One region of the Paenibacillus sp. NPDC058367 genome, then DNA from elsewhere that is predicted to be linked to it. Evidence: riboswitches for the same ligand, from Rfam matches in the RefSeq annotation. Region 1 holds a riboswitch; the other holds the start of a gene.

The links. Region 1 has a riboswitch for glycine ahead of ACFWMP_RS21040 (amino acid permease). Riboswitches for the same ligand answer to the same signal wherever they lie in the genome.
Region 2: another riboswitch for glycine. It lies ahead of gcvT (glycine cleavage system aminomethyltransferase GcvT); the one in region 1 lies ahead of ACFWMP_RS21040 (amino acid permease).

The regions. Positions count from the first base shown of each region.
Region 1 covers NZ_JBHXIZ010000004.1:64,144-74,128, reverse strand. The annotation lists gene ACFWMP_RS21050 (DHA2 family efflux MFS transporter permease subunit) at 1-1,158, shown strand, start outside; gene ACFWMP_RS21045 (helix-turn-helix domain-containing protein) at 1,238-1,690, opposite strand; gene ACFWMP_RS21040 (amino acid permease) at 1,828-3,186, opposite strand; glycine riboswitch at 3,321-3,401, opposite strand; gene adhP (alcohol dehydrogenase AdhP) at 3,599-4,615, shown strand; gene ACFWMP_RS21030 (MFS transporter) at 4,812-5,834, shown strand; gene ACFWMP_RS21025 (aldo/keto reductase) at 6,201-7,172, opposite strand; gene ACFWMP_RS21020 (MarR family winged helix-turn-helix transcriptional regulator) at 7,559-7,999, shown strand; gene ACFWMP_RS21015 (VOC family protein) at 8,578-8,982, opposite strand; gene ACFWMP_RS31500 (WCX domain-containing protein) at 9,110-9,205, opposite strand; gene ACFWMP_RS21010 (stalk domain-containing protein) at 9,620-9,985, opposite strand, start outside.
Region 2 covers NZ_JBHXIZ010000004.1:564,092-574,076, reverse strand. The annotation lists gene uvrA (excinuclease ABC subunit UvrA) at 1-2,223, opposite strand, end outside; gene uvrB (excinuclease ABC subunit UvrB) at 2,653-4,644, opposite strand; gene ACFWMP_RS23120 (flagellar motor protein) at 4,922-5,704, shown strand; gene ACFWMP_RS23115 (flagellar motor protein MotB) at 5,701-6,531, shown strand; gene gcvH (glycine cleavage system protein GcvH) at 6,988-7,380, opposite strand; glycine riboswitch at 7,560-7,658, shown strand; gene gcvT (glycine cleavage system aminomethyltransferase GcvT) at 7,844-8,956, shown strand; gene gcvPA (aminomethyl-transferring glycine dehydrogenase subunit GcvPA) at 9,063-9,985, shown strand, end outside.

The DNA.
Region 1 (9,985 bases):
CTCTTAGTCGGACGGATGATCCAAGCTGCAGGTGCCGGTATTATAATGCCGCTCATGATGAGCGTTGTGCTCGCTATTTTCCCTGTTGAAAAACGCGGCAGTGCTATGGGACTGCTTGGACTGGCGATGATATTTGCTCCTGCTATTGGGCCGACGCTTGCGGGATTTATTGTTGAATATCACTCTTGGCGCTGGTTATTTATCGGCCTCATTCCACTCGTCATCATTGTTATAGCGTTGGCATTCAAGTATTTAGTGAATGTATCCGAGACGTCTAAGTCTAAGCTTGATGTAGTAAGTGTTCTTTTATCAACCGTTGGATTTGGCTTAATTTTATACGGCTTCAGTAGTGCAGGCAGTAAAGGCTGGGACGATGTAATAGTAATTCTGACCTTAGGGATCGGGATCGCTGTTACGGCCGTATTCTGTCTTCGACAAATCAAGTCTGATGATCCACTGCTGAACCTGTCTGTCTTCAAAAATAAAGTTTTTACGATGACTTCTCTTATTAACGTATTAATCACGATGATGATGTACGCAGATATGATTTTATTGCCTATTTATCTGCAGAATGGCCGTGGTTTTACAGCATTTGATGCAGGACTACTCTTGTTGCCGGGGGCACTCGTAAATGCGTTCATGTCACCCGTCACCGGTAAATTATATGACCGTTTTGGTGCCAAGCCACTGTTCATCATTGGTTTACTGTTTATTATTCCATCTATGTGGGCGGTAACTGATCTATCTGAATCGACCACGTATATGTATCTAATGATTCGTACCATTGGTTTACGAATTGGATTAAGCTTCATTACTATGCCACTCAATACGGCTGGACTAAATGCACTGCCCAAACAACTCGGCACCCATGGTACAGCAGTGAACAATACCGTTCGCCAAATTGCCGGAGCCATCGGAACTGCTGTCGTAATTACGATTTATACTGTGCAGGCAACAAGTCATGCGGCCACAGTGATGCAGAGCAATCCCTCGACTACTCCTGAGATCCTTAAATCTCTTGCATCCATTCTTGGGGCAAGTGACGCCTATTACTTTATGATGATTTTATCCGTCGCCGCGTTTGTTATAACATTATTTATGCCGATGAAGAGCAAGATCATGGTTGAAAAGAAAGCAAACCTAGTTAACAAGGAATAACCTTATAAAGTGGAATGTAAAAAGGACAGCGATCAGCTGTCCTTTTTACATTATTAATAGCTATTCCCGGCTCACCGGCTTACTCTTGTTTATATTTTTCTTTCAGTATGCTGGAGCCAATTCCCCCGATAACCATTAAAATCAAAGAACCGAAGTTCCAAAAGAATGACCCGCCATTCAAGGTAATCTCTAGTGCCATTACTTTGTTCAGAAAGAGAACACAGAGTTTAATCACTAATAGCACAATGCCTGCTATTACGAAGACATCAAATACAAACTTTAATTTCGGGTGAGCCAATTTCTTGCCTTCTTCTATCACCTTTTTGGTCAACTCCTCGTCACTCCTTAGTAACTCATCGATAGTTACCCCAAAAAGATCGCTTATTTTAATAATGATTTCAATGCTTGGGTAGTTTAGACCATTCTCCCATTTCGAAACCGACTGTCGGCTTACAAACAGCTTCTCGGCCAGTTCTTCTTGTGACCAACTTTTTTTATTTCTTTCCGCTTTTAACTTCTCCCCAAAGATCATAGCAGCAACTACCTTTCTGCAATTCATAAGCCTATATTGGATTAATCGTATGCAGAAGTAAAGAACGCTTTAGTTGCAGCCCCGCAACCCCAAGTTGCAGTTAACACTAGGCATACGATAGTTGATGTTGACCTCACTCAAGCTTGATTACTTTTCCCTTTTTTGCTTCTAATCGAATACAAGATGAATAATAAAATAAACCATAACGGAGTACACAATAAAGCCGGGCGTGTTTCTCCAGCGAACAGCATGATGATCAGTATTCCAGCGAACAAGGTTAAGACAATATAATTAATAGCCGGTGTGAACGGTGCTTTGAATTTGGATTTCGCCTGTAAGTCTGGCCGGGTTTTCTTATACTTAATATGGCAGATGAGCACAATGCCCCACACCCATATAAAACAAATGGCGCTTATCGTTGTCACGATTCCAAAAGCCTGCTCCGGAATAAGTTTACTCAAAAGTGCACCCACAGATATAACAATTGTAGAAATGAATAACGAGTTACCTGGTACATGGTTTTTATTCAGTTTGCCCAAACGAGGTGACGCCTGATTATTTCTACTCAAATTATAGAGAATTCGGCTGGTCGAGAACATCCCACTATTACAAGCGGAAGCGGCTGAAGTTAATACGACAAAATTAATAATCCCTGCGGCAATTGGAATCCCTACTAAAGTAAAGGTTTTTACAAAAGGACTCTCTGCCGGGCTGAGCTCCGTCCAAGGGTTAATGCATAGCAGGACAAAAAGCGCACCGACATAGAAAAATAGAATCCGTAAAGGAATTTTGTTGATTGCCGACGGGATATTTTTTTCCGGATCCGCTGTTTCCGCTGCCGACACCCCGACCAATTCCACACCCACGTAAGCAAATACAACCATTTGAAAAGAAAATAAGAAGCCTGATATGCCGTTCGGAAAAAATCCCCCATGCTCCCATAGGTTTCGTACCGTCACCGATCCTGCATCCGTCTTAAACCCAATGATCAGCAAAATGACCCCAAGACCAATTAAGGCGAGAATCGTAATTACCTTAATTAAAGCAAACCAAAATTCGAGTTCCCCGAAGCTCTTTACAGTTAATAGATTAAGTCCTAATAACACGACTAGACAGGCGATGGCAGGAACCCACTGCGGGATATCAAACCAGTACTGTACATATACGCCAACAGCAATGACATCAGCCATAGCCGTCATGATCCAGCAAAACCAATAGGTCCAACCAGTAATGAATGCGACCCGTGATCCAAGGTAGTCTTCAGCAATATCCGTAAACGATTGATAGCCCACTTTAGATAATAGGAGTTCTCCCAGTGCTCTCATCACAAAAAACACAGCAATACCCACGATTAAATACGTGATCATAATGGATGGGCCTGCCTTCTCTATCGCCTTGCCTGATCCCAAGAATAATCCTGTACCAATGGTGCCGCCAATAGCAATAAGTTGAACATGCCGATTAGCCAGCTCTCTCTTTAATTCTGGTTGTGCCATACCTAGTTCCCCCTTGTGAGTACAATAAATTGGAATAAAAAAAGAGAGATTGGATGTCATCCAATCTCCCAGATCGTAAGAATATCAAATAATATTCGCCCTACTGATGGCGATCAGCATGACAAATACATATTCAGTACTCTTCTGTCCTTTTGCCTGAGATTGTGAACCCTTCGGCGCCGCGGAATTTCTGCAGTCTCTCCAGAAGCTGCTCCAGCTAAAGTGTAATCCTTAGCCATCATAGCTCGTGAATTATGAAGTTGATAAAGCGGTAACGCAGTAAAGCTGTTCTGATATTCTAACATATTACTTGTGATGTGAGTGTTAATCAGTGATAAAAGTCTCAAGAATTTAAAGTTAGCCTCATGAACATACTACTTTTTGAAAAGCAAAAAACTAAAGGAGTATGCTGATGAAAGCCGCTGTAGTAAAGAAATTCAAAGAAAAGTTAGAACTACAAGACGTACCTAAACCAAAACCCGGACACAAAGAAATCCTTGTCCATATTCAGGCGTGCGGAGTGTGTCATACTGATTTGCATGCTGCTCATGGCGATTGGCCCGTCAAACCGAAACTCCCTCTTATTCCCGGACATGAAGGCGTTGGGATTATTGAAGAAATAGGTGAAGGAGTTACACACTTAAAGGTAGGAGACCGAGTAGGAATTCCATGGCTGTACTCAGCCTGCGGTCATTGTGAGTATTGTCTTACAGGAAGAGAGACTCTTTGTCTCGATCAGCAAAATTCTGGATATTCCGTAGATGGTGGATATGCAGAATATTGTGTGGCAGCTGCCGATTATGTAGTGAAGGTTCCTGATAATTTAAGCTTCATCGAAGCGGCACCTTTATTTTGCGCTGGCGTTACGACCTATAAAGCTTTGAAAGTATCGGGTGTAAAGCCAGGTGAGTGGGTAGCCATTTTCGGCGTCGGAGGATTGGGTCATCTTGGCGTACAATATGCAAAAGTGATGGGAATGAACGTAGTGGCCATCGACACGTCGGATGAAAAGATGGAGCTTGCCAAACAGCTTGGCGCAGACAAAACCGTAAACGCATTAAAAGAAGATGCCGCAGACTGGATTCAAAAGGAAATCGGAGGAGTGCATGGTGTCGTTTGTACAGCAGTTGCGAAAAAAGCATTCGACCAAGCCTACCGGGCCATTCGTCGCGGCGGTACCTGCGTCATGGTTGGACTGCCTCCTGAATCCATGGATGTCCCGATCTTTGATACGGTATTAAACGGTACAAAGGTAGTCGGTTCGATTGTCGGCACTCGCAAAGATTTACAAGAAACATTACAATTCGCTGCAGAAGGAAAAATAAAAACCATTATTGAGACACGTAAACTAGAAGATATTAATGAGATCTACGATCTTATGTTAGAAGGCAAAATCAATGGTCGAATCGTCCTTGATATGACGAAATGATCCGAAAGAAAACACACTCGAAAAGTGTTGCTTTTCGGGTTTTTTTATGGCTAAAATTTGTCATACGGTTCACCTTAACATCTATAGAGCAAAAGCTTGATTGGAACATTGATTTTCATTCATTCGGGAAAAGAGGTGTAGATTCTACCTTACTTGCGTTAACATTCCTGTTGGGATTGTAGCAATTTTACTAGGAATGTTTGTTATTAAAGAAAGTGAAACAAACAAAAATGGAAGAATTGATATTTGGGGACTGATTTTCAGCACAGCCATGATTTTTACGATGATTTTGGCCTTAATTCAAAAGGCGATGAATGGAGATTATGCATGGACTGACTGGCACATTTTAGGTCTACTTGGATTATCACTTATTTTGCTTATAGCTTTTATCGTTACTGAAAGAAAAGTAGCACAGTCCATGATTGAATTATCTATTTTTAGAAATTGGTCATTCAATGGAGCTAATATTGCAGCTTTTGTATTAGGTGCTGGACTATACGGGGGTTTTACTTACTTAACCATTCTTATGCAAAATTACATGGGTTATTCAGCTTTTGATACAGGTGTAAAAATGCTACTCATTAGTGGTTTCACGATAGTTCTTAGTCCAATCGCAGGAATTATCTCAGGGGAAATTGGTAATCGTTGGTTAATCAGTGGAGCACTACTTATCGGTGCAATCGGAATATTTGTTATGCGTTATATGATCAAAGTTCCGTTTGAATGGAGCTATCTGATGCCTGGCTTTATTCTTTTAGGGATTAGCAATGCTGTAGTCAATCCACCTATTACAAATGCTGCTATGGGTTCAGTTGATAAAAAGTATGTAGGTATGGCTTCTGGTATCTTAAATGTCTTTAGACAAGTGGGAATCTCCTTTGGTGTTGTAATGCTAGGAATTAAATTAACGGAAGGTTATAACGATTCGTTGAACACTAATATCATGAATTTAACCAATATTCCTACCGAGTTTAAAAATCAAATGCTGGATGTTTTCCATAAAGCTGGAGCTTTTGCAGGTTCACAAATTTTTGATAGCAAGCAAGCTGAAACATTTAAAGCTATGCCTGCTTTTGATGAAATGAAGACGCTCGTTTTTAATGCTTTTAATTCAGGTATGCAAAATGTAACACTATTGATTGGTATCTTCTTATTAATTGGTACATTCGCAAGTGCAATTTTGATTAAAAACAAAAAGAATACACAGAATGGGAATTAATCTTCTTTCACCAGTTATTCATCTCCCCGACGGCTACGTCGCATGAGCTTGTGATAGCCAAATAGAGTGGCAAGGTTCGCCTGTTACCTTTAGACACAACAGTGACATAGACTACAGAACGACAATTGGTAGTGGTCTTAACTCTTCATGTTGTTAAGTGGTAAAGCACAAAAATTTCGGCCTACTTATGATACGGTTCACCGCGATGGCTGAAACGGCATGTTTTTGAAACTGCCGTAGAATTCTTAAGTGTTACAAACACCTTTTGTGGCTCCTCTTTCATGGGAGTTTCCATGCATCAACTCTTCATGGATCGTTTCCATGAAGAGTTCAATACATAGGATTCGTTGTATAGATGTGTCCAATTTATACTAATGGATGTGGTACATAAAGTTCTTCTAAACTGGTAATTTCTTCAGGTGTCAATTTAACCGACAACGCCGAAACGGCATCTTCGAGATGGCTGGTCTTGGTCGAACCGATAATTGGGGCGGTGATCTCTTCTTTTTGCAGCAACCATGCAAGAGCAACTTGTGCGCGTGGAATTCCTTGGTTAGCAGCGACTTCCGCAACTCTCTCTGCTACTTTACGATCAGCTTCTTCCGTTTTAATAAACAACGCTTTAGCTATCTGGTCATTCTCGGATCGTGAGGTCTGTTCATTCCAATCCCTAGTTAACCGGCCTGCAGCCAAAGGCAGGTAAGGAGTGACGCCAACTCCCTCGTCTCTGCAAAGGGGGAGCATTTCTCTTTCTTCTTCCCGGTAGAGCAGGTTTAATCTATTCTCCATAGAGACGAACCGTGTCCAACCGTTGCGCTCTGCAACATGCTGAGCTTTCGCAAACTGCCATGCCAGCATGGAAGATGCTCCGAGGTATCTGACCTTGCCCGCCTTAACTAAATCGTGAAGAGCCTCCATCGTCTCTTCAATCGGCGTATTTGGATCCCACCGATGGATCTGGTACACATCGACGTAGTCTGTTCCGAGTCGTCTTAGACTGTTATCAATTTCGGTCATGATGGCCCTGCGGGAAAGTCCCATAGCATTCGGACCTTTGCGCATCGGAACAAATACCTTTGTAGCTATGACGACTTCGTCACGATGAGCGAAGTCCTTTAAGGCACGCCCGAGGATTTCTTCGCTTGTTCCGTCGGAATACATGTTGGCAGTACTGAAAAAGTTGATGCCCAATTCGAGTGCCCTCTTAATAATCAGTCTGCTTTGCTCCTCATCCAGAGACCATGGAGTATTGCCGCGTTCAGGTACGCCGAAACTCATGGTTCCAAGGCTTAACTTCGAAACCTCTAACCCGCTGCGTCCAAGCTTCACATATTCCATTTAATAACACACTCCTTATATATTTGTAGGGGAAGGCGTTACGCCTTTAGGTTTCGTGGATCTCTCGGTGATACGTCGCTCGTGATTACATTACCAAGGTAGCTGACGTCTCTCGTTTAAAAATGTGCCCGTCGGACCGTCCTCGTCGAGGAGCGCAAGGCGCACGGGATGTTCGAAGGCCGTTTCCTTTGTTGACCCCAGTGACCAAGGCGACGGGTTTATGCATTTCCCCTCTCCTTCCTTGCATCATCTGCAGACCCATTAAATACCTTTTTCAGTTGATGTATCAACCTTAAGACAATACCACTCCCTTAAGTTGACATATCAACCTATGAATACATAGTAACACCTTGTGGTTGATGCGTCAACCATGATATTATATTCGTATGGATATAAACGAACTTAACGAAGATGAAATGCGGATATGGAATATGTGGAAAGGCTCCTTTAAACGAATCTTCGGTCGCGTTGTAAAAGAAATGTCTGAACACACAGGACTCTCAGAGGGTGATTTTGGAGTATTAGACCGGCTAGTCCAATTTGGCAATGGTAAGCTTCGCCAACAGGAATTAGCTGACTCGATGGACTGGGATAAGAGCCGACTATCACATCATCTAACGCGGATGGAAAAACGAGGTCTAGTTCTGAGGAAACCTCTAGACACAGATCGCGGTGTTCAAGTCATCATTACTTCCGCCGGAAGGTCAGCCTTAGACGAAGCCCTTCCCATAGTCTCAAAGGCAATACGCAAGCATTTTCTAGATCTATTAACCGATCAAGACATTGAGTCGATTACTACACTGGCGGAAAGAACAACAACATCCTGATTGCTGTTTTTGATGTAAGGAACCGGCCCCTTCCGCCAAAATAGCGGAGGGGGCATTTTCTTTCTTATCGGGCAGAGGGAAGATTCTCCGCAGGCACCCTTGTCATATGTTCCCCTTCCCGATCCGCCACGTGCTTGAACCCCGTTCTGACTATAATCCAAGTTTTTATCACTAAGACCCACCAACCCAAAATGAAAGAAACTTGCCCCTACTTATGATACGGTTCACCGTAACATCTACTTAACCTCACACAATTACAAGGTAATTTCTCAACCCATTATGCTTTTATTAATAAATGAAACTCACATCCTTCAATATTCTCTTTCAGAACTATTCGAAATTCAATACAATAAAAGCGCAATCAAGAAATTTATTAGAAATGAAGTCAGAAAGTTTGTCCATATGCAAAATTCTGCTGAAGCCAACTAATCGCCAAACAAGAAATCAACGCCCCAGCATTATTTCACTGGAGCGTTGATTTAACCAAAAATAGTATGCATTAAAATTTGGCCCTACTTATGATACGGTTCCCTGCGCTGTCTGTAACGGCAAGTTTGAAGTCCATCCTTTACTGCCCGTCAATGTCTACTTCTAAACCGTTTAATCGCATCCTCGGTCACCGGCTCGAAGAGGTTAAGAAGATTGCCATCGGGATCGCGGAACAGCATAGAACGGTTCCCCCACGGCATCATGGTCGGTTCCTTTACCCAATTATCAACAAATGGCTTCAAGCGCATATATTCAGCTTCAATATCGTCGATGCGGAACTCAATAATGACAGTGCGATTATTGGCCCCCACTGCGGAACCGGCGCCGAATAGCTGCGTCGTCTGGGAGTGGCCGATTGCAAGGGTGCATGATGGCAGAACGAGTTCGGCAAATACGGGCGCAGGTCGCTCTGCCGAAACCCCCATGACTTTCTCATAGAACTCGACGAGACGATCCACGTCGTCAGTAATGATACGTACAGAAGCGAAATTCACAAGATATCATCCTTCCTAATAATAGGTCTGGCTGTGTCCCACAGCCGTTGTAAAACATACTTTTTACTATCTATCTCCTTTACATTTACATGTCCAATTATAAAAAAACGCTACTGACAACGTTATGTCAGTAGCGTTTTAGAATTCTTTGGGCTTCCTCACGAATCCAATTTCGGAATGATTCGGGTTCCAACACGATAACGCCCGCTCCCCAGCCAAGCACATTAAAAACAAGCAAGGTTGGAATGCAACTGTTGTGATGCAAAAAGAAGTCGCTTTTATGACAGTGTAGAAATTAATACAGAACCTACAAACCGCGTGGCATCAAACGCTGTAAATCTACACTCATCTTCAGGAATTTTCTATGGTTCCTATAAAGGATATAATGTTAGAAAGTAACGAGACTATGTCAAGAAGAATGGTAAGAAATTGTTGGAACGATATCAACAGTTCTACTCTGAACCAGTCACCCCTAAAGATCAATAATTTGTTGTAGACATTTGCTTAACTATCCTCGTTAAAGAGTCCTATTCAAAAATAGAGCCAGACATTCTCCCAAAGAGAATGGCCCGACTCTATATCTGTTAAGATGTGTTTCTATTACCAAAGGTTCAACTTCACCTCATGCAACCTTGTATTAGGATAGCCGATGAATCGACCATACTATATTCGTACTGAAACCAAGGGTTAGACCGTCAGCTTCGTAATATAATCCAACTTCATCACCTGCTTGCAGCTCTACATCACCGGATAGCGTCACCGTCGCACTACTTAGTACGGTCCTTATAGTTAAAATTAACGCCATATTGACGTCCAAGATAGGCATATAACCTTTTATTAAATCAGTGCTGCCATTCTTCTTTACGGTAAAAAATGGATCAATGCCACTTCCTAAGCTTATACTAACTGGAACGTTAGTCTTATAGTTAACAGTTGCATGTATAGCATACTTGCCAGTGGCCGGTGCCGTAAATATCCCTGTAGCAGGATTAAATGCAGGGTT
Region 2 (9,985 bases), 500 kb from region 1:
AGCTTCACAGCGTCCGCCTTTTACGTTAAAGCTAAAGCGTCCCTTTTGGAACCCCCGTACCTTTGCCTCATTCGTCTTCGAGAACAGATCACGAATGTCGTCAAATACGCCAGTATAGGTTGCTGGGTTAGAGCGTGGTGTACGCCCAATTGGCGATTGGTCGATTTCAATAACCTTATCGAGATTTTCCAAGCCACGAATTTCTTTGTGCTGACCCGGACGCACCTTCACAGCCTTATTCAGCTGCCGTGCCAAGCTCTTGTACAGAATTTCGTTAATAAGTGAAGATTTACCGGAGCCCGACACACCAGTCACCGCCGTAAATACACCCAATGGAATCTTCACATTCACATTTTTCAGGTTATTCTCTTTAGCGCCACGAATTTCTATCCAACGATCATCGGTAGCACGACGCTTAGCGGTAACTGGAATAAACTTACGACCGCTCAAATATTCACCGGTTAAGGAATTCGGATCTTTCATAATCTCTTCCGGTGTTCCTTGCGCCATAACTTGTCCACCATGAATACCCGCACCCGGTCCGATATCAATAATATAGTCCGCTGCCATCATCGTATCTTCGTCATGCTCTACAACAATCAACGTATTGCCTAGGTCACGCATATGAGCAAGCGTAGAGATCAGGCGATCATTATCCCGTTGATGCAGACCAATACTTGGCTCATCCAGAATGTACAGAACACCCATCAAACTGGAACCGATCTGAGTGGCCAACCGGATACGCTGTGCTTCACCACCAGATAGCGAGCCTGCTGCGCGGCTAAGTGTCAAATAGTCCAATCCGACATTCACCAGGAATCCCAGACGATTGCAGATTTCCTTAAGAATGAGATTGGCGATAGCTGTCTCTTTCTCACTTAACTTTATTTCTTCAAACCAATGCTGACAGTCACCAATCGAGAGATCGGTAATATCCGAAATATTTTGTTCGTTGATCGTCACCGCCAAAATTTCTTTCTTCAGACGTTTGCCCTTACAGACATGACAAGGCTTAGCACTCATAAATCCTTCAATAAATTCACGAATACCGTCAGATGCGGTCTCCCGGTAACGACGCTCCAGATTCGGAATAATCCCTTCAAAAGCAACCATCGCATCTTTCTTTTGTCCAAAATCATTCTCATATTTGAAGCGAACCTTCTCACTACCTGTACCATGCAGTAGTTTATTCATATGATCAGGTGTTAAGCTGCTCACTGGAACGTTCTGTGGAATATTAAAATGCTCACACACGGACTTTAGAAATTGCGGATAGTAATTAGAAGTACTTCCAGTCCAAGCTAAAAAAGCACCTTCTTCAATGGATTTCTCAGCATCAGGAATAAGCAGATCTGGATCGACCACCATCTTCATTCCAAGTCCATCGCACTCTGTGCAGGCTCCAAACGGACTGTTGAAGGAGAACATACGTGGTGCCAGCTCTTCAATACTAAAACCACAAATCGGACAAGCAAAATTAGAGCTGAACAGAAGCTCTTCCTGACCGATGATATCCACAAGGATTTTACCGCCCGAAAGTTTAAGTGCCGTCTCCAGTGAATCCGTCAGCCGGGTCTCCACATCGTCTTTAACGACGATCCGGTCTACAACAACTTCTATGGTGTGCTTTTTATTCTTCTCAAGTTCAATATCCTCAGACAGATCTCTTAGCTCACCGTCCACACGCACACGTACGAACCCTTGCTTAGAAATATCTGTGAAGAGTCCTTTGTGTTCACCTTTACGTCCTGAAATAATAGGCGCTAGGATTTGCAAACGAGTCTTCTCTGGATACTGCATAATCCGGTCTACCATTTGTTCAACGGTCTGGGAAGTAATCTCAATTCCATGCTCTGGACAATGAGGGTGACCGATCCGAGCAAAAAGCAACCGGAGATAGTCATAGATCTCAGTAACCGTACCAACTGTGGAACGCGGGTTGCGACTTGTTGTCTTCTGATCAATAGAGATTGCCGGGGATAATCCGTCTATCGAATCCACATCCGGCTTCTCCATTTGTCCCAAGAACTGACGAGCATAAGCTGACAAAGATTCAACATAACGCCGCTGTCCTTCAGCATAAATCGTATCAAATGCAAGCGAAGACTTACCCGAACCGCTCAGCCCCGTCAGCACGACGAAACGGTCACGTGGAATCGTCACATCGATGTTTTTGAGATTGTGCGCTCTCGCGCCTTTAATTACAATATTATCGTTCGCCAACGGAACCTCTCCTTAATGAATCAAATATCAAAGCTTTAACGATTTCAGAGCTTTATTAAAAGCGTTTTCGATCCCTCCCAAACCCTCCCTTCCAAGGGAGGGCCCCAAGGGTTGCACCCTCTGGACACCCGCATTTTTTGGCGAAGGAGGCTGGTGGGACGGGACTTAGTGACAGTGGTGCTTGGAACGCTTATCCCTACGGGACCGCTTGGACGTTAGGCGCATACTAGCTAAGAGCGGGAAGTGCGAGATTATCGCAACTACTATAGCGTTGCGGAACGCTGTCCCTACAGGATGCGTGTAAGCGCCAAAAGCGTTGTGGAGCGCTGTCCCTATGGGATACGCGTCCATCTATTTATTCAAAAAGAACGGCCAGGACAGCACCGTTCAATTACTTATTTTAAATATCGGTGATGCATTTAAGGTTTATTACTCGGCCCGGAGCTCCAACAATGCGTCACGCAGCTCTGCCGCGCGTTCGAATTGCAGGTTCTTCGCAGCGTCCTTCATCTCGGCTTCCAGACGCTGGATCAGGCTTTGTTTCTCTTTCTTATTCATCTTGCCACCAACACCCGTGAGGTAATCCGCTTTGGACTCGGCAACCTTCGTTGCCTCAATGATGTCACGCACCTTTTTATTAATGGTGGTTGGGGTAATGCCGTGTTTCTCATTATGGGCGATCTGGATGGCGCGACGACGCGACGTTTCGCTCATCGCCTTCTCCATCGAATCAGTGATTCGATCACCGTACATGATTACACGACCCTCGGAGTTACGGGCCGCACGACCAATCGTCTGAATTAGGGAGCGTTCGGAACGAAGGAAGCCCTCTTTATCCGCATCGAGAATAGCGACCAGCGATACTTCCGGGAGGTCGAGACCTTCTCTTAGCAGGTTAATCCCTACCAAAACATGGAATGTACCAAGTCGAAGATCACGTAAGATCGCCATCCGCTCCAGCGTTTTGATATCAGAGTGCATATAACGAACCTTAATCCCAATTTCCTTAAAGTAATCCGTCAAATCCTCTGACATCTTCTTCGTCAACGTTGTGACGAGTACGCGTTCGTCTCGTTCCACCCGATCACGAATTTCACTAATCAAGTCATCGATTTGTCCCTCTGTAGGACGCACCTCAATGATCGGATCCAAAAGACCTGTAGGCCGGATAATCTGCTGCACCATGGTGTCGCAGTGCTCCATTTCATAGGGTCCAGGTGTCGCTGAAACATATACGATCTGCTTCACCTTTTCTTCGAATTCCTCGAACTGGAGTGGACGGTTATCCAGCGCAGACGGCAAACGAAAACCATGCTCTACCAGTACCGTCTTACGCGCCCGGTCACCGTTATACATCGCCCGAATCTGCGGAAGCGTTACATGGGACTCGTCAATAACGATCAGCATATCATCCGGAAAATAATCCATTAATGTATACGGTGTTGCCCCTGGTTCACGGAAGGTGAGCGGTCCGGAATAGTTCTCAATCCCAGAACAGAAGCCCACTTCTTTCATCATCTCAATATCATAACGTGTCCGTTGTTCCAAACGCTGAGCTTCAAGAAGCTTTCCTGCGTCACGAAGAACCGTTAAGCGGTCTTCCAGCTCTTTTTCAATGTTGACCAGTGCCACCCGCATCGTTTCTTCCTTGGTAACAAAGTGAGACGCCGGAAAAATAGCGACATGATCGCGTTCCCCGATCAGTTCACCCGTCAGTACATCAATCTCAGTGATTCGCTCAATTTCGTCACCGAACAATTCGACCCGAATGGCATGTTCTCCTTGAGATGCCGGGAAAATCTCAACCACATCACCACGTACACGGAAGGTTCCGCGTACAAAATTGATATCATTACGCTGGTACTGGATATCCACTAGCCTGCTCAAAATCTCATTTCGAGGCTTCTCCATCCCTACCCGCAATGACAAAAGCAAGCTTCCGTATTCCATCGGCGAACCGAGGCCGTAAATACAAGACACACTCGCCACAATAATAACGTCACGCCGTTCGAACAAGGAGCTCGTTGCGGAGTGGCGCAATTTATCAATCTCTTCATTAATACTGGAGTCTTTCTCGATATAAGTATCGGAGGAGGGAATATACGCCTCTGGTTGGTAATAGTCGTAGTAGCTGACGAAATAGTCTACCGAATTATGCGGAAAAAACTCCTTAAACTCACTCGCCAGTTGGGCAGCCAAAGTCTTGTTGTGCGCAATAACTAACGTCGGGCGGTTTAATTTGGAAATAACTTGTGCAACGGTAAACGTCTTACCCGTACCCGTCGCGCCCAGCAGCGTCTGGTGCTTCTTGCCCTGCCGGATGCCTTGTAGTAATTCCTCTATGGCATGAGGCTGATCGCCCTGGGGTGTATACTCGGACTCCAATTCAAAAGTCTTTGTACTGACGACAATATCACTCATTTGCCCGTCTCCCCTCTATCGTCTAAACTAGATTAATATATTATAATTGTTGTCTGAATGTTCTCTCTCCATACGATGGCAAGCTAAAACGCCTTTGGCGTCTCTAAAAGACGTTAAGCGTTTGTGCGAGAATTATAAGGATTAAAGTATAACGTGAAACTTATACTTTCTTATAATTAAAAAATATGGAAGATAAGAATATGTGTTCCCGTTCATTATACAGTGTTGCCTAGATCGTTGCAAACCATAATACATAGAAATGTTAGGAGCTTGAAGCATGGATATTACCTCAATAATCGGCCTATTGGCTGGACTGGCTGCGTTAATCGGCGGCTATCTCTGGGAAGGCGGAAGCCTCTCAGGACTGCTGCAGCTTAATGCAGCTTTGATTGTGTTCGGGGGTACGTTTGCCGCCGTTATGATCAGTTTCCCGGCATCTAAGCTGCGCTCCATTCCAACAGCATTACGCATGGCTTTCGGTAGCAACCCTGATCGTGATGTAGAAAAAGCAGAAGAACTCATTGCAATGGCAACCGTGGCCCGTCGCGGCGGCGTTCTAATGTTAGAAAAACAAGCTGAAGAACATTCGGACCCTTTTACACGTGAAGGTCTACTTCTTATTGTCGACGGCACTGATCCTGAGCAGGTAAGACAGATCCTTGAATTAGAAATGGATGCTAAAGAATTGAAGCATGAGAACTATGCTAAGATTTTTGAAGCTGCAGGTGGATATGCACCAACGATGGGAATTATCGGGACGGTGATGGGGCTCATCCGTGTACTTGGCAACCTTACAGATCCGTCAAATCTGGGCACATCTATCGCAGTGGCATTTACCGCAACATTGTACGGTGTTGCCATCGCTAATTTAATATTTTTACCCATCGCTTCTAAAATCAAATCCCGCAGTCAAAGCCAGCTACATAGTATGGAAATGCTGCTCGTGGGCATTCTTTCTTTGCAGAACGGGGATCACCCCTTGCTGGTGCGTAAAAAACTGAACTCATTCATCTCAGACACGGACACGAATGACCGTGCGGAAACTAGAGGTCTTCTATGAGACAAAGAGACCGGCGCAAGCGGCATGTAGAGACTCGGGAAAGCCGCGACCGTTGGATGATTACTTATGCTGATCTAATTACACTTTTACTTATTTTTTTCGTTATATTGTATGCGATGAGCAGCCTGGATACTGACAAATATAACATCGTGACAGGCTCGTTATCCGAGACCTTCAAATCTGGCAGCACTGTCCTTGAGGGTGGGAACGGCATATTAGATGCTGGGAAGACCCCTGAGAGCAAACCGGGAAGTACAGTTAATAACTCAAATCCAGCAGCGGAACCAAGTCCTAACACAGACGATAAGGCCGTTAATGAAGCACCTTCGGCACGTGAACTTGCTTTTCGAGAACAAGAGGCTAAACTTGCTGAATTAATGGGTGTGATTACGAACTATGTAGAGGAAAATAATCTCGGAGAACAAATTTTTGTTGCCGACAAACCGCAGGGGATAGAAATCACACTCAGTGACCGTTTTCTCTTCGATATAGGTAAGGCAGACCTGAAGTCTCCAGCCCTGCCTGCTCTTCAGCAGTTATCTGGCTTATTCAGCGATATCGGCGCAAAGATCAGCATTGAAGGACATACCGACAATACTCCAGTATCTTCGGCTTCTCACTATAACGACAACTGGGAGCTATCTGGTGCTCGTGCGCTGTCAGTGCTTCGCTTTTTCTTAGATCATGAAGGGTTGAACCCCGACAATTTTCAATATGCAGGGTATGCTGATACCCAGCCCACCGCGGAGAACACATCAGCTGCAGGTAAGCAAAAGAACCGCCGTGTAGAGATCATTGTGCTGCGGCAGCTTCAAGAGGGTGCATAAAAAATGTTTTACTCAGAGCTAGTTACAATAGCTAGGCCTGTGCGGGAGCGAATCTGCTTATCAACATACCAAAATGGGCTCGCCACTATTTATTACGGAAATACTCCCTGATTATCTGCCTATTCCCTTGTCCAGGCGCAGAATTAGGGAATTCCTCCCTGATTAATACCCTATTTAGTCAGAAATAGCGCTTTTCACTGAAATTTTAGGGAGGAATTCCCTAAAACCCTTAGTGTCACGCTATATTCGTCTAAAATAAGGGAGGTTTTCCCTAATTCCACAATCAGTAGATTCGATTTTAAATAAAATCCCATAATTCCAAACAGTCCCAGGATTTAACTCAAAAATCACCACCACTATCTATATAAAAACACCAAACAGCAAGTCCCCAAAAACGGAAACTTGCTGCTATAAATATCACATTCGGTGAAATTAATATTCAGAAAAATATTAGAATTACTCCCCTACCAATGCACGATATCCAGCTGCATCTAGCAGACCTTTTACAGCATCAGCGTACTCTCCGTCCACTTCAATTTCAAAAATCCAACCCTCGCCATAAGGCTTATCGTTGATCAGTTCTGGACTAGCTTCTAAACCGTCATTAATCTTGGTAACCGTCCCTGAGACGGGTGAATACAGTTCCGATACGGTCTTAACGGATTCGATACTGCCTACGCTGTCGCCAGCTGAAATGGCCGAACCCACTTCTGGAAATTCCACAAATACGATATCGCCTAACAAATGCTGAGCATGATCCGTAATCCCAACACGTACTACGCGTCCTTCCACTTGCTGTGCCCACTCATGCTCTTCGCTGTAAAGAAGGTTATCTAAAACTTCACTCATTTCAAGCCGCCTCATTTCCAAATTGGAATTCTAAATTTAGTTATAGCCTAAGTGATCGCGGAGCATAATGTCAATATTACTAAAAGTAAAATAAATTTGTCGTTTTTTTGACTTTTTCTTGTTGACAGCGCCCTCCTATACCCGTTTAATGGAGACATAAGAAACAAATACAGTTGCGGATGATGGCATAGGGAGAGACTGTCTCACTTGAAGACGGCGCCGAAGGAGTAAGCCCTAACAGGGGTGAATCTCTCAGGCAAAAGGACCTTTGTCGGACGTACCTCTGGAGAGCATCAGACGCGAGGCTGAGTGCGTCAGGTCACCAACGGGGAAACTTGCATGTTAGTTACGCAGGGTAACTCTCAGGTACAAAGGACAGAGCAGAAAGCGATTAGTGCATTTATGCATGATTGCTTCTGCCTGTCTTTTTTTTCGTATGTAATCAGACTAGGGGAGTGACGACATGGATGCTTTGAAAAGAACGCCTTTTTATGATCTCTATTCCGCATATGCGGAGTCCAGGTGCATTGATTTTGGCGGCTGGGAGCTGCCAGTACAGTTTACAGGTATCGTGAAGGAGCATGAGGCTGTTCGCCAGCAGGCTGGACTGTTCGATGTATCGCATATGGGTGAATTTATGGTGATCGGAAGCGGCGCTGAAGCCTTCTTACAAAAAATGACGACCAACGATGTCAGCCGCCTTACCGATGGTGCGGCACAATATACGCTGCTCTGTTATCCAAACGGCGGGGTGGTCGACGATTTACTCGTGTATCGACTAAGTGAAGGCCGTTATATGCTTGTCGTAAATGCCTCCAACATCGATAAGGACTTCCAGTGGCTGCAAGAACATCTGACCTCTGAATTCGGTGAAGTCACACTCACTAATGTCTCTGACGAGACGCTTTTGCTCGCCTTGCAAGGTCCGCTGGCAGAGACCATACTCGCAGAAGTTACTGATGCACCGATCTCAACGCTCAAGCCTTTCCACTTCATCGAACGCGCAACCGTCTGCGGTGTAGAAGTACTGATCTCCCGTACGGGTTATACCGGTGAAGATGGCTTCGAAATTTACGCTCCGCTGGATGGGGCAGCAACGTTATGGAACGGCCTTCTCGCAGCTGGCTCTCCTCACGGATTAACACCTGCTGGACTGGGCGCACGGGATACGCTTCGTTTCGAGGCAAAATTGCCATTGTACGGTCAGGAGCTGTCGGCTGACATCACGCCTCTTGAAGCTGGAGTACAGTTCTTCGTGAACCTGGACAAAGCGGACTTCATCGGACGCGATGCGTTGATACAGCAAAAAGAAGCCGGTCTTCCCCGCCGTCTTGTCGGTCTAGAAATGATTGATCGAGGCATTCCACGCTCCCATTACCCAGTCTATGCGGACGGCATCAAAATCGGAGAGGTCACAACCGGAACCCAATCTCCAACGCTGAAACGAAACCTGGGATTAGCTTTACTTGATACAGCTTACAGTGAAATAGGCACAGAGGTTTTCGTAGAGATACGTGGCAAGCAGCTTAAAGCTGTCGTGATTAAGGCCCCTTTTTACAAGTATAAACGCCTTTAGCGTCCATATTAGGACGGTGAACTTTTAAGCGAGAAATAAAAGGATAAAGTATAACGTGAAAATTGTACTTTCTTATATTTTAAAAAAGCCAAGGAGTGAAACCTTAATGAAGCACCGTTATCTGCCCATGACAGCACAGGACCGCGTAGAGATGATGGAAACCGTCGGGATTCAGTCCATAGATGAGCTGTTCTCCGATATCCCTGAAGCCGTCCGTTATCAAGGCACTATGCCGATGTCTGAACCGCTCGATGAGTACGCCCTGCTACGTCACATGAAAGGTCTCGCTGACCGAAATGCTGACTTCGATTCGCACGCCAGCTTCCTCGGCGCCGGATTATACGACCATCACATCCCCGTGGTGATCAACCATGTCATTTCCCGTTCGGAATTCTACACTGCTTATACTCCTTACCAACCAGAGATCAGCCAAGGCGAACTGCAAGCGATCTTCGAATTCCAATCCTACATTTGCGAACTAACCGGTATGAAAGTTGCCAATGCCAGTATGTATGATGGCGCAACCGCATTATCCGAAGCAGCAGTCCTCGCAGCTGGTGCCACCAAACGCAAAAAATTAATTGTCTCCCGCACCGTTCATCCTGAAGCGCGCCAAGTGTTACGCACATCGGCTAATGCTTGGGGTCTTGAGGTAGTGGAGATTGACTATAGAGACGGTGTTACCGATCAGGCTAAGCTTGCTGAGGCCATTGATGGTGATACGGCTGCAGTACTGATGCAATCGCCTAACTTCTTTGGCAGCATCGAAGATCTTAGCTCGGTTGAACCGCTGATCCATGCTGTTAAAGGATTGTTCGTCGTCAGTGCAAATCCAATCGCTCTTGGTGTTCTAGAAACACCAGGTAAGCTCGGAGCCGACATCGTAGTCGGTGACGCTCAGCCACTCGGTATTCCAGCTTCCCTCGGCGGTCCAACCTGTGGCTTCTTCGCTGTAGCAGAGCATTTAATGCGCCGCATGCCAGGCCGTATCGTTGGTCAAACTGTTGACCGTAACGGTAAACGCGGCTT